Regions from separate parts of the Cellulomonas sp. EB106-03-03-XG116 genome, predicted to be linked through region 1. Evidence: predicted binding sites of a transcription regulator. Region 1 holds the regulator's gene; the other holds the start of a gene.
The links. The regulator LexA, encoded in region 1, represses DNA repair genes until DNA is damaged. The targets are predictions, from matches to a motif close to TCGAACANNTGTTCGA.
Positions count from the first base shown of each region.

Region 1 (4,404 bases):
GGTGTCGCGGTGGCCGCGGGTCAGGCGCTGCGGCGGCGTGGCGCCGTCGGTCGCCACCCGCCAGAGCTGGCCGGTGTACTCGTCGGACTCGAGGTCCGGGGCGGTGCGGGCGACGACGGCGAACGAGCCGTCGGGGGCGACCGCGGGGGTTCCGGGGGCGTGCAGGAGCGCGAGGTCAGCAGGGATCACGGATCCGACGGTAGTACGCGCGGGGCGCCCGCGGGGCCGGAGACGCCGCTCCGGGACCCGCGCGGGCGGGTCCGGGACGGGTGCAGGCCGGCTGCGTGCCGGGTGCGTCGCGGGTCGGCGACCCGCGCGGGGCCTCCCGGCGACGCGTCAGGCGGTCGGCGCGTCCTCGGCGGGCGCATCCGGCGACGCGACGCGGGCGGCGTCGGCGGCCTCGTTCTCCGCACGCAGCACGGTGATCGCCGCCTCGAAGTCCTCGAGGCTGTTGAACGCCTGGTAGACGCTGGCGAACCGCAGGTAGGCCACCTCGTCCAGGTCGCGCAGCGGGCCGAGGATCGCGAGGCCGATCTCGTACGCGTCGAGCTCGGCGCTGCCGCTCGCGCGCAGGTTCTCCTCCACGCGCTGCGCGAGCACCGCGAGGTCGTCGTCGCTGACCGGTCGGCCCTGGCAGGCCTTCCGGACGCCGTTGACGATCTTCTCCCGGCTGAACGGCTCGGTGGCGCCCGACCGCTTCACGACCGACAGGCTCGCGGTCTCGATCGTGGTGAACCGGCGGTTGCACTGCGGGCACTGGCGCCGGCGGCGGATCGACAGGCCGTCGTCGGACGTGCGGGAGTCCACGACGCGGGAGTCGGCGTGACGGCAGAACGGGCAGTGCATGGACGCCTCCTCCGGGATGTGGTGCACGCGCCGGGGCGGGACCGCGACGATGCGCGCCCGCCCGGACGACCGGGACACGGTAGGGCTCCGGGAGCGGGCGGTGCAAGGCGGATCCGCGCAGGGGTGAACCCGCTGGTCACGAGCGGGGGAAGCGGTGCCCGGGCAGACGACGAGGGTGGCCGCTGCTGCGGCCACCCTCGTGGGGACGCCCCCGTCCCGTCTCGTCCGGACGACTCGCCTCGTCCGGACGGTTGCTGCACGCCTCTGCGTCCGACCCGAGGGCCGTGACGACGACGCGTCCCTCGCGGCGAGCCCCCCAGCCAGCCGTTCGAGGTGGCACCACAGTAGAGGCGCGCCTGCCAATTACGCAAGCACCGAGTGCCGTAATCCGTTCGAGACCTGCACGGCGACTGACCAGCGGCTTCGGAGCGGCTCGAATCGACGATCCAGGCCCGCTCGCACGGGTCGCGGCGACCGACCCGCCGTCAGGAGCCGGCGGGGAGCAGCAGGACCTGGCCGGCCTGGAGCGAGGCGTCCGCGAGGCCGTTCAGCTCCTGCAGGCCGAGCACGACGTCGCGCACGTCCTCGCCCGGGCCGGCGACGCTGGCGGCGATCGCCCACAGCGTCTCTCCCGACTGCACCGCGTGCGTCGTGACCTCGGTGGCGCGCTCCGGCGACTCGGCCACGGCGCGCCCGCCGACCAGGCCGCCGAGGACGACCGCCAGGCCCAGGAGGGCGACGACGACACGACCGCGCCGCGTCAGGTGGAGACGGCCCTCGCCGCCTGCGGCGACCGGCCGGCGCGCATCCCCGTTGCGCCGGGCGGGAGCCTGCCGGCGCGCCGGACGGGCGATCCCCGGGTGTGCTGCGATCGCGCTCATCCCCACCACTTCCCTCCTGGGCCGCCGGGCGACCCGAGTCGAACACCTGTTCGTTCGAACGCTTGTACGATGGAACCACACCCCACCGACGATGTCGAGACACGATCGAACAGGTGTTTGATCCCGCCCGTCCGTCCCCCTACGCTCGGTGACGTCGGGTACAGCGCACCACGAGGCACTGACACGCCCGCCCGACGGACCGCCCCGGACCCACCTGCGGGCGGCCTGACCAGGGCGGACGGGACGGGAGCGGGGACATGGCGAGCGACGGGACGGGCACCGCGGCGGGCCTCGGCGAGGCGGCCGTGGCCGAGCTCGGGGACGGCGACGGGCTCACGCCGCGGCAGCGGCTGGTCCTCGAGACCGTGCGCGCGTCGGTGGAGTCGCGCGGCTACCCGCCGAGCATGCGGGAGATCGGCGACGCCGTCGGCCTCACCAGCCCGTCCAGCGTCAAGCACCAGCTCACGGCCCTCGAGCGCAAGGGCTACCTCCGCCGCGACCCGAACCGGCCGCGCGCGATCGAGGTCGTCCAGCCAGACGACTCGCGCGGCGTGGCCCCGCTCCCCGGGCTCGCGGGCGTCACCGGCATCGGGGACGCCGACTCCGCGGCCCGCGACGGTGCGCCCGAGGCCGCGTACGTGCCGGTGGTCGGCCGGATCGCCGCCGGCGGACCGATCCTCGCGGAGCAGCTCGTCGAGGACGTGTTCCCGCTCCCCCGCCAGCTCGTGGGCGCCGGCGAGCTGTTCCTGCTCAAGGTCGTCGGCGACTCGATGATCGACGCCGCGATCTGCGACGGCGACTGGGTCGTGGTCCGCCGGCAGCCCGTCGCCGAGAACGGGGAGATCGTGGCCGCCATGCTCGACGGCGAGGCGACGGTCAAGACGCTCAAGCGCGCGGACGGCCACGTGTGGCTGCTGCCGCAGAACCCGGCGTACTCCCCGATCGACGGCGACCACGCGCAGGTGCTCGGGCGCGTCGTCTCGGTGCTCCGCAGCCTCTGACCCGGCGGGGCACCGCCCCCTCCCGGGCCCGGGTCAGACCTCCCCGCGCAGGGCGGCGAGCGCGCGCCGCACGTCCGCCGCGTCGTTCCAGACGTGGAACGCCAGCCGGACCCGTCCCGCGCGGCCGGCGACCCGGCAGCCCGCGGCCAGCAGGGCGCCGCGCCGTCGCCCGTCGGGGTCCGGCAGCGTCACGATCGCGCTGCCGCCGGACCCGAGCCCGAGGCCCGCGCGGAAGTCGTCGGCGAGCCCGATCGCGTGCGCCTGGACGGCGTCGGGGTCCACGCCGGCGAACGCGTCCAGCGACTCGGCCGCGCCGAGCCACGCCTGCCAGGCCGGCGACACGTCGAACCGCCGCGCGTCCCCCGCCAGCCGCATCTCGGGCCCGTAGCAGGACGCCCAGGGGTCCTCGCCCGCGTACCAGCCCGCGTGCACGGGGCGCAGCGCGTCCTGCGCCCCGGCCCGGACGGTGAGGAAGCCGGTCCCGCGCGGCGCGCACAGCCACTTGTACGCCGCGGTCACGCTGACGTCGTACCGGGACGCGTCGACGCGGAGCCACCCGGCGGCCTGGGTGAGGTCGCACAGCGTCCGGGTGCCCGCCGCCCGGGCGGCCGCGAGCACCGCCTCGTCGTCGAGCACCGCGCCCGTCGCCGACTGCACCAGCGAGTAGGCGACCAGGTCGACGCCCGGCACGACGGCCTCGGCCAGCCGCTCCGCCGGCACGTGCTCGACCCGCAGCCGGTCCTGCGCGAGGAAGGGGAACACCACCGAGCTGAAGTCGCCCGCCACGCACACCACGCGCGCGCCGTCCGGGAGCGACGCCGCGGCCACCGCCGCCATCGCCGAGACCTGGGACCCGATCGCGACCCGGTCGGCCGGCACGCCGACCAGGGCGGCGAACCGCTCCCGGGCGGTCCCGACCGCGCGCTCGTACCGCGCCACGTCGAGGCCGCCGGACGACCAGCGGTCCACGTCCTCGTGCAGCGCCCGGGCGGTGCGCCGCGGCGCGACGCCCGCGGTGGCGGCGTCGAGGTGCCCCGGCGCGGGGTCGAAGTCGGAGCGCAGGTCGGCGAGGGAACGCATGCCCTCAGCCTCGTCGGCGCGTACCCATGCAGACAAGCACCGATTCCGCACCGACCCATGCATCCGCCTTATGGTGGGTCCATGGTCGCCCGCAGCCTCGACGCCGCCGCCCTGCGCCTCGTGCGTGCCGTCCGGGACACCGGCAGCGTCACCGCCGCCGCGCGCGAGCTCGGGCTGACGCAGCCGGCGGCGAGCCAGCAGCTGCGCGCCGTCGAGCGGCTCGTCGGCACGCCGGTCGTGGTCCGCGCCGGGCGCGGCGTGCGGCTCACGGACGCGGGCCGCGTGCTCGCCCGGAACGCCTCGGCGGTGCAGTCGGCGCTGGACGCGACGCTGGAGGAGGTCGCCGCCGTGGCCAGCCTGCGCGCGGGCCGGGTGCGCGTGGCGGCCTTCCCGTCCGCGGCGGCCACCCTGCTGCCCGCCGCCCTCGCCGCGCTGCGCGCCGCCCACCCCGGCGTGGGCGTCACGCTCGTGGAGGCGGAGCCGCCCGAGGCGCTGGCCGAGCTCGCCGCCGGCCGGGTGGACGTCGCCGTGACGTTCCGCGACGCGGGACCCGACGCCGGGCCGGCGGACGCCGGCGGGCTGCGGCGGGCGGCCCT
Region 1 is NZ_JBYTEP010000042.1:404-4,807, reverse strand. Features, by position in the region: gene AC3WUG_RS14600 (S9 family peptidase) at 1-189, opposite strand, end outside; gene nrdR (transcriptional regulator NrdR) at 337-846, opposite strand; gene AC3WUG_RS14590 (LysM peptidoglycan-binding domain-containing protein) at 1,332-1,727, opposite strand; gene lexA (transcriptional repressor LexA) at 1,985-2,728, shown strand; gene AC3WUG_RS14580 (aminotransferase class V-fold PLP-dependent enzyme) at 2,762-3,808, opposite strand; partial or broken gene AC3WUG_RS14575 (LysR family transcriptional regulator) at 3,890-4,404, shown strand, end outside.

Region 2 (4,404 bases), on a different contig from region 1:
CGGCCGGGCGCCGGCGCCGTGCTCGGCGGCCGCGGCGGTCAGCCAGCCCTCGAGCTGCCAGCGGATGCGGTCGGTGATCCGTGCGGCCGACAGGCCGCCGAGGCCGCCCATGTCGGTCCGCCAGGCGCGGGTGAGCTCGGTGCCCTCGTCGGTGCGGGCCGTGATCCGCAGCCGCGCGCAGGTCACGGAGTGCTCGGTGAGCAGGGTGTGCAGCTCCTCCGCGAGCCGGCGACCCGCGAACGTCGCGACGTCGACGCGGTGCGCCGGCGGGTCCAGCTCGGTGCCCACCTCCAGGTCGGTCTCCGGCCGGCGCCGGGCGGGCGGGCGCAGGTCCTCGCCGCGCACCAGGGTCCACGCCCAGGTCCCCCAGGTCCCGAACCGCGCGTGCACGTCGCCGCCGTCGAGGGCGGCCAGGTCGCCGAGGCGGCGGAGCCCGAGCCGGCGCAGCAGGTCGACGAGCTCGACGACCGCGTGCCCGGCGTCGTCGGTCACCGCGGCGGGCGCGAGGTCGTCGACGGGGCGCGGTGCCAGGAACTCCCGCGAGGCGCCGGGCGGCACGACGGCGTCGGTGCGGGCGGCCAGGATCGCGGCGAGCAGGCCGTCGGCGGTGCCGACCTGGCACTCGTGCCCGGTCCGCTCGGCCACCACGGACACCAGGCGCTCGGCGAGCGTCTCCTCGGTGCCGTGGAACCGGGCCGCGCCGCCCGCGGGCAGCAGGAGCAGGCCGGGCCGGGCGACCTCGATCCCGGCGACGACGGCCTCGGTCGCGACCGCCACCGGCTCGAACAGCCGGGCGTCCCGGTCGTCGTCGGCGGGCAGCAGCACGACCTCGGGGCAGACGCCCTGGGCCTGCCGACGGCGCATGCCGCGGCGCACCCCCTGGGCGCGGGCGATCGCCGACACGGCGGTGAGCCGCGCGCCGTGCTGGACGGCGGCGGGCAGGTGCGGCGGGACCTCGGCGGCGCGCACGGCGGCGACGACCGGCCAGTCCGGCACCCAGACGACGGTGGTGCGGGTGCTCATCCGACGAGCCTCAGGTCGGGCGCGAGCAGCGCGCCGTCGTCCGCGACCGGCTGCGGCGCGACCGGCTGCGCGGGCGGCGCGGCGCGGCGGTCGGCGGGGAGGCCGTACGGGTCGGTGCCCACCTCGAGCGGCAGCACCACGCGCAGGTCCTGGGCCCGCCCCGCGCTGCCGCGGCCGGTGCGGGTGATCTGCACCTCGTGCGCGCGGAGTCGGCCGTCGCCCTCGCCGACCCCGGTCCACCGGCCGCCCTCGACGGTCAGCACGGTGCCCGCCCCCGGCCAGGGCGCGGTGGCGAGCAGCACGGACCCGCGGTCCCGGGCGCGCGCCATCAGCCGGCGGCGGTCGGCGTCGGCCAGGTGCGTGCCGGGGCCGACGACCACGACGTCGATGCCGTCGAGCAGGGCCGCGACCACGGTCGGCGCGTCCACGCCGGGCTGCGGGACGACGGCGAGCCGCTCCAGCGCCACCCCGGTCTGGGCGGCGGCGAGCAGGCCGAGGCTCGGCTGCCCCACCACGGCCGCCCACGCCTCCCGGGCGGTGCAGGCGGCGGCGACCATCGCGAGCACCAGCGAGGTGGAGCCGAGCACCGCCGTCGTGCTCCCGCGGCGCAGGCCGTCGGGCAGCAGCGGGGCGAGCGCGGGCGGCACCGCGAGCGGCGGCCGGTCGGTGAGCAGCACCGGGCCGCGCGCGGCGGTCGACCGGGACGCCGGCTGCCGGTCCGGCAGGTCCGGGACGGCGACCGGACCCGCGGGCGCGGGCACCGGGGCGGGGTCCTCGACCGGCAGCACCGCGAGCGCCGTGGCGCCCCGCACGGGGGCGTCGACGGCGCGGGTGCCGGGACGGGTGCCGTCCGCCCGCGCCACGTCCGACCGAGGCCCGCGCACGTCGCCGCGCACGTCGGTCCGGGGTGCGACACTGCTCCCCGCGCCGCCCTCGCTCGCCGAGGCAGCGCCCGTCCCCCGCGGCGCGAGGCTGCGGGCGCCGGTGCGCAGCTCGGCGCTGACCAGGGCGGCGCGAGCCCGGGCGATCCGCTCCTCCTGGTTCACCGCCGCACCTCCCCGCCACCTGCCGGCCGACCGCCGGGCACTCGTTCGAACACGTGTTCGATTGTGCCAGTAGACGCTGACACTCCGGCACGCGTCAATCCGGCGTCACCCGCCCTGGGGACCACCGCCCGGCGCGCCTCGGGCGACGCGCCGGGACCCCCTGCGGACGTCCCCGGGCGGGGGCATGATGACGGGACAGGCACACCCGTCCGGGCGCCCCGGCGCGCCCACCAGGAGGAGGACCATGGCCGTCTCGCTGACCCGTCCCGTCGCCCCCGAGCCGTACGCCCTGCTGCCGTCCGTCCCGGACTTCGACCTCGCGAGCGCCGACGTCGCGCACGGCGAGCCGCTGCCCGCCACCTTCGCGGCCGACGGCGAGGACCTGTCCCCTGCGCTCGAGTGGTCGGGCTTCCCCGAGGGCACCCGCTCGTTCGTCGTGAGCTGCTTCGACCCGGACGCGCCGACCCCGGCCGGCTTCTGGCACTGGACGGTGGTGGACGTCCCGGTGAGCACCACGTCGCTCCCCCGCGGCGCCGGCTCCGCGGCGGCCGACCTGCTGCCCGAGGGCGCGTTCCAGGTCCGCAACGACGGCGGCTCCACCGGCTACACCGGCGCCGCGCCGCCGCCCGGGGACCGGCCGCACCGGTACGTGTTCGCGGTGCACGCGCTCGACGTCGACCACCTCGACGTGACCCCGGACGCGACGCCGACGGCCGTGGCGTTCACGGCGCTGTTCCACACGATCGGCCGCGCCCTGATCGCCCCGACCTACCAGCGCTGACAGGGCCCGGGCCCGCCGGGACCGCCGCCCCGAGCGGTGGCGGCCCCGGCGCGCCGCTGCTACCGAGGGCGCGTGAGCTCACCGTTCCGGACGCCGCTCTCGGCGACGATGATCGTCGCCGGCGCGGCCGCCGCGCTGACCGGGGTCGTGCTGTGGACCTGGAGCGCCGTGGCCGAGGGCGGGCCGTTCGACGGGAACGGCTGGTTGCTGCTGCTGGCCCTCGCCGGCCTGGCGCTCGAGCTCGCCGGGATGGGGGTCCACGACCGCGGGCACCGCCGCCGTGGCGAGACCCCGCACGCCCTGTGGGGACTCGACGACCGGAACCGGCCCGACTGGCTCCCCCGCCGCGACCTGCGCCCCGCCCCCGACGCTGAGCGGGCCGCGCCGGCCCTCAGCCCGCGCTCGCCCCCAGCTCCAGCACCATCCCCGTCGCCCCGGGCGCCACGTCCCGGAACCCGAGCGACTCGTACAGCGCGCGCCCCGGCGGGTCGGCGACCAGCGTGACGTACGCACCCCGCGGCGCCCGCGCCCGCACGTCGTCCAGCAGCCGCGTCAGCACCCTGCGCCCGAGCCCGCGCCGCTGGTGCCGGGGGTCGGTCGCCATGTCCGCGACCAGGAAGTACCACCCGCCGTCGCCGACGACCCGCCCCATCGCGACGACCTGCCCCTCGGCGGTCCGCACGTGGCACCACGACCAGCTGCCCGCGAGCGCCCCGGCGCCCTGCTCGGCATTCTTCGGCGTGAGCCCCGACTCCCGGCGCAGCCGCAGGTACTCGTCGAGCGGCGGGGCGGCGGGCACGAGCACGTACGGGTCGGCGGCGAACGGGTCGGCGGGCGAGGCGGCGTCGGTCACGCCGCCATCCTGCCGTCCGCGGGCGACCAGAGCGCTCATGGCACGACCGAGACCCCCCGAGGTGCGGCGGGTCGCGACGGACCGGCGACGCGGCTCAGGCGGCGGTCGGCGTGGACGCGGCGGCGATGATCTCCGCGAGCCGGTCCGGCTCGCTCCACATCGGCCAGTGGCCGGTGGGCAGGTCGACGACGTCGAGGTGCTCCAGCGCCGCCACCTCGGCGAACATCGGGTGTCCGTCGCGGGCCAGCTCCAGGACCTGCGCGCTGGGCATGGAGCAGCACACCAGCAGGGTGGGCACGGCGTGGCGTTCACGACGCGAGAGCACCACCGGTTGCGTCAGGACAGGGCCGGGCTCCGGGACGGCCCGCTCGGTGAACCGGGCCAGGTCGTCGGCGTCCAGGCCGTCGAGGCTGGCCTGCTGGGCGAGCACCTCCAGGTCGGGGAGCGGCAGCTCGACCAGGTCGGACGGCGCGTCCGGCAGGAACGCGGTCCCGGGCGCCGCCGGGCCGCTGTCCACCCACAGCACGCGACCGACCAGCTCGGGGCGCCGGTCGAGCACCAGACTGACCGGGGCGTTCGCCCCGCTGTGCGCGACGAGGACCGCCGGCGTCCCCCCGGCGTCGACGGCCTGCCGCAGCGCCTCCTCGACCGCCGCGGCCTGGTCGTCGAGCGTGCGTGCGGTGCGCCGGGGGTCCAGGGGG
Region 2 is NZ_JBYTEP010000023.1:20,286-24,689, forward strand. Features, by position in the region: gene AC3WUG_RS10465 (DNA polymerase Y family protein) at 1-1,023, opposite strand, end outside; gene imuA' (DnaE2-dependent mutagenesis accessory factor ImuA') at 1,020-2,069, opposite strand; gene AC3WUG_RS10475 (YbhB/YbcL family Raf kinase inhibitor-like protein) at 2,314-2,850, shown strand; gene AC3WUG_RS10480 (GNAT family N-acetyltransferase) at 3,242-3,703, opposite strand; gene AC3WUG_RS10485 (alpha/beta fold hydrolase) at 3,798-4,404, opposite strand, start outside.
Region 2: the regulator LexA is predicted to act here: its motif matches at 2,115-2,130, upstream of imuA' (DnaE2-dependent mutagenesis accessory factor ImuA').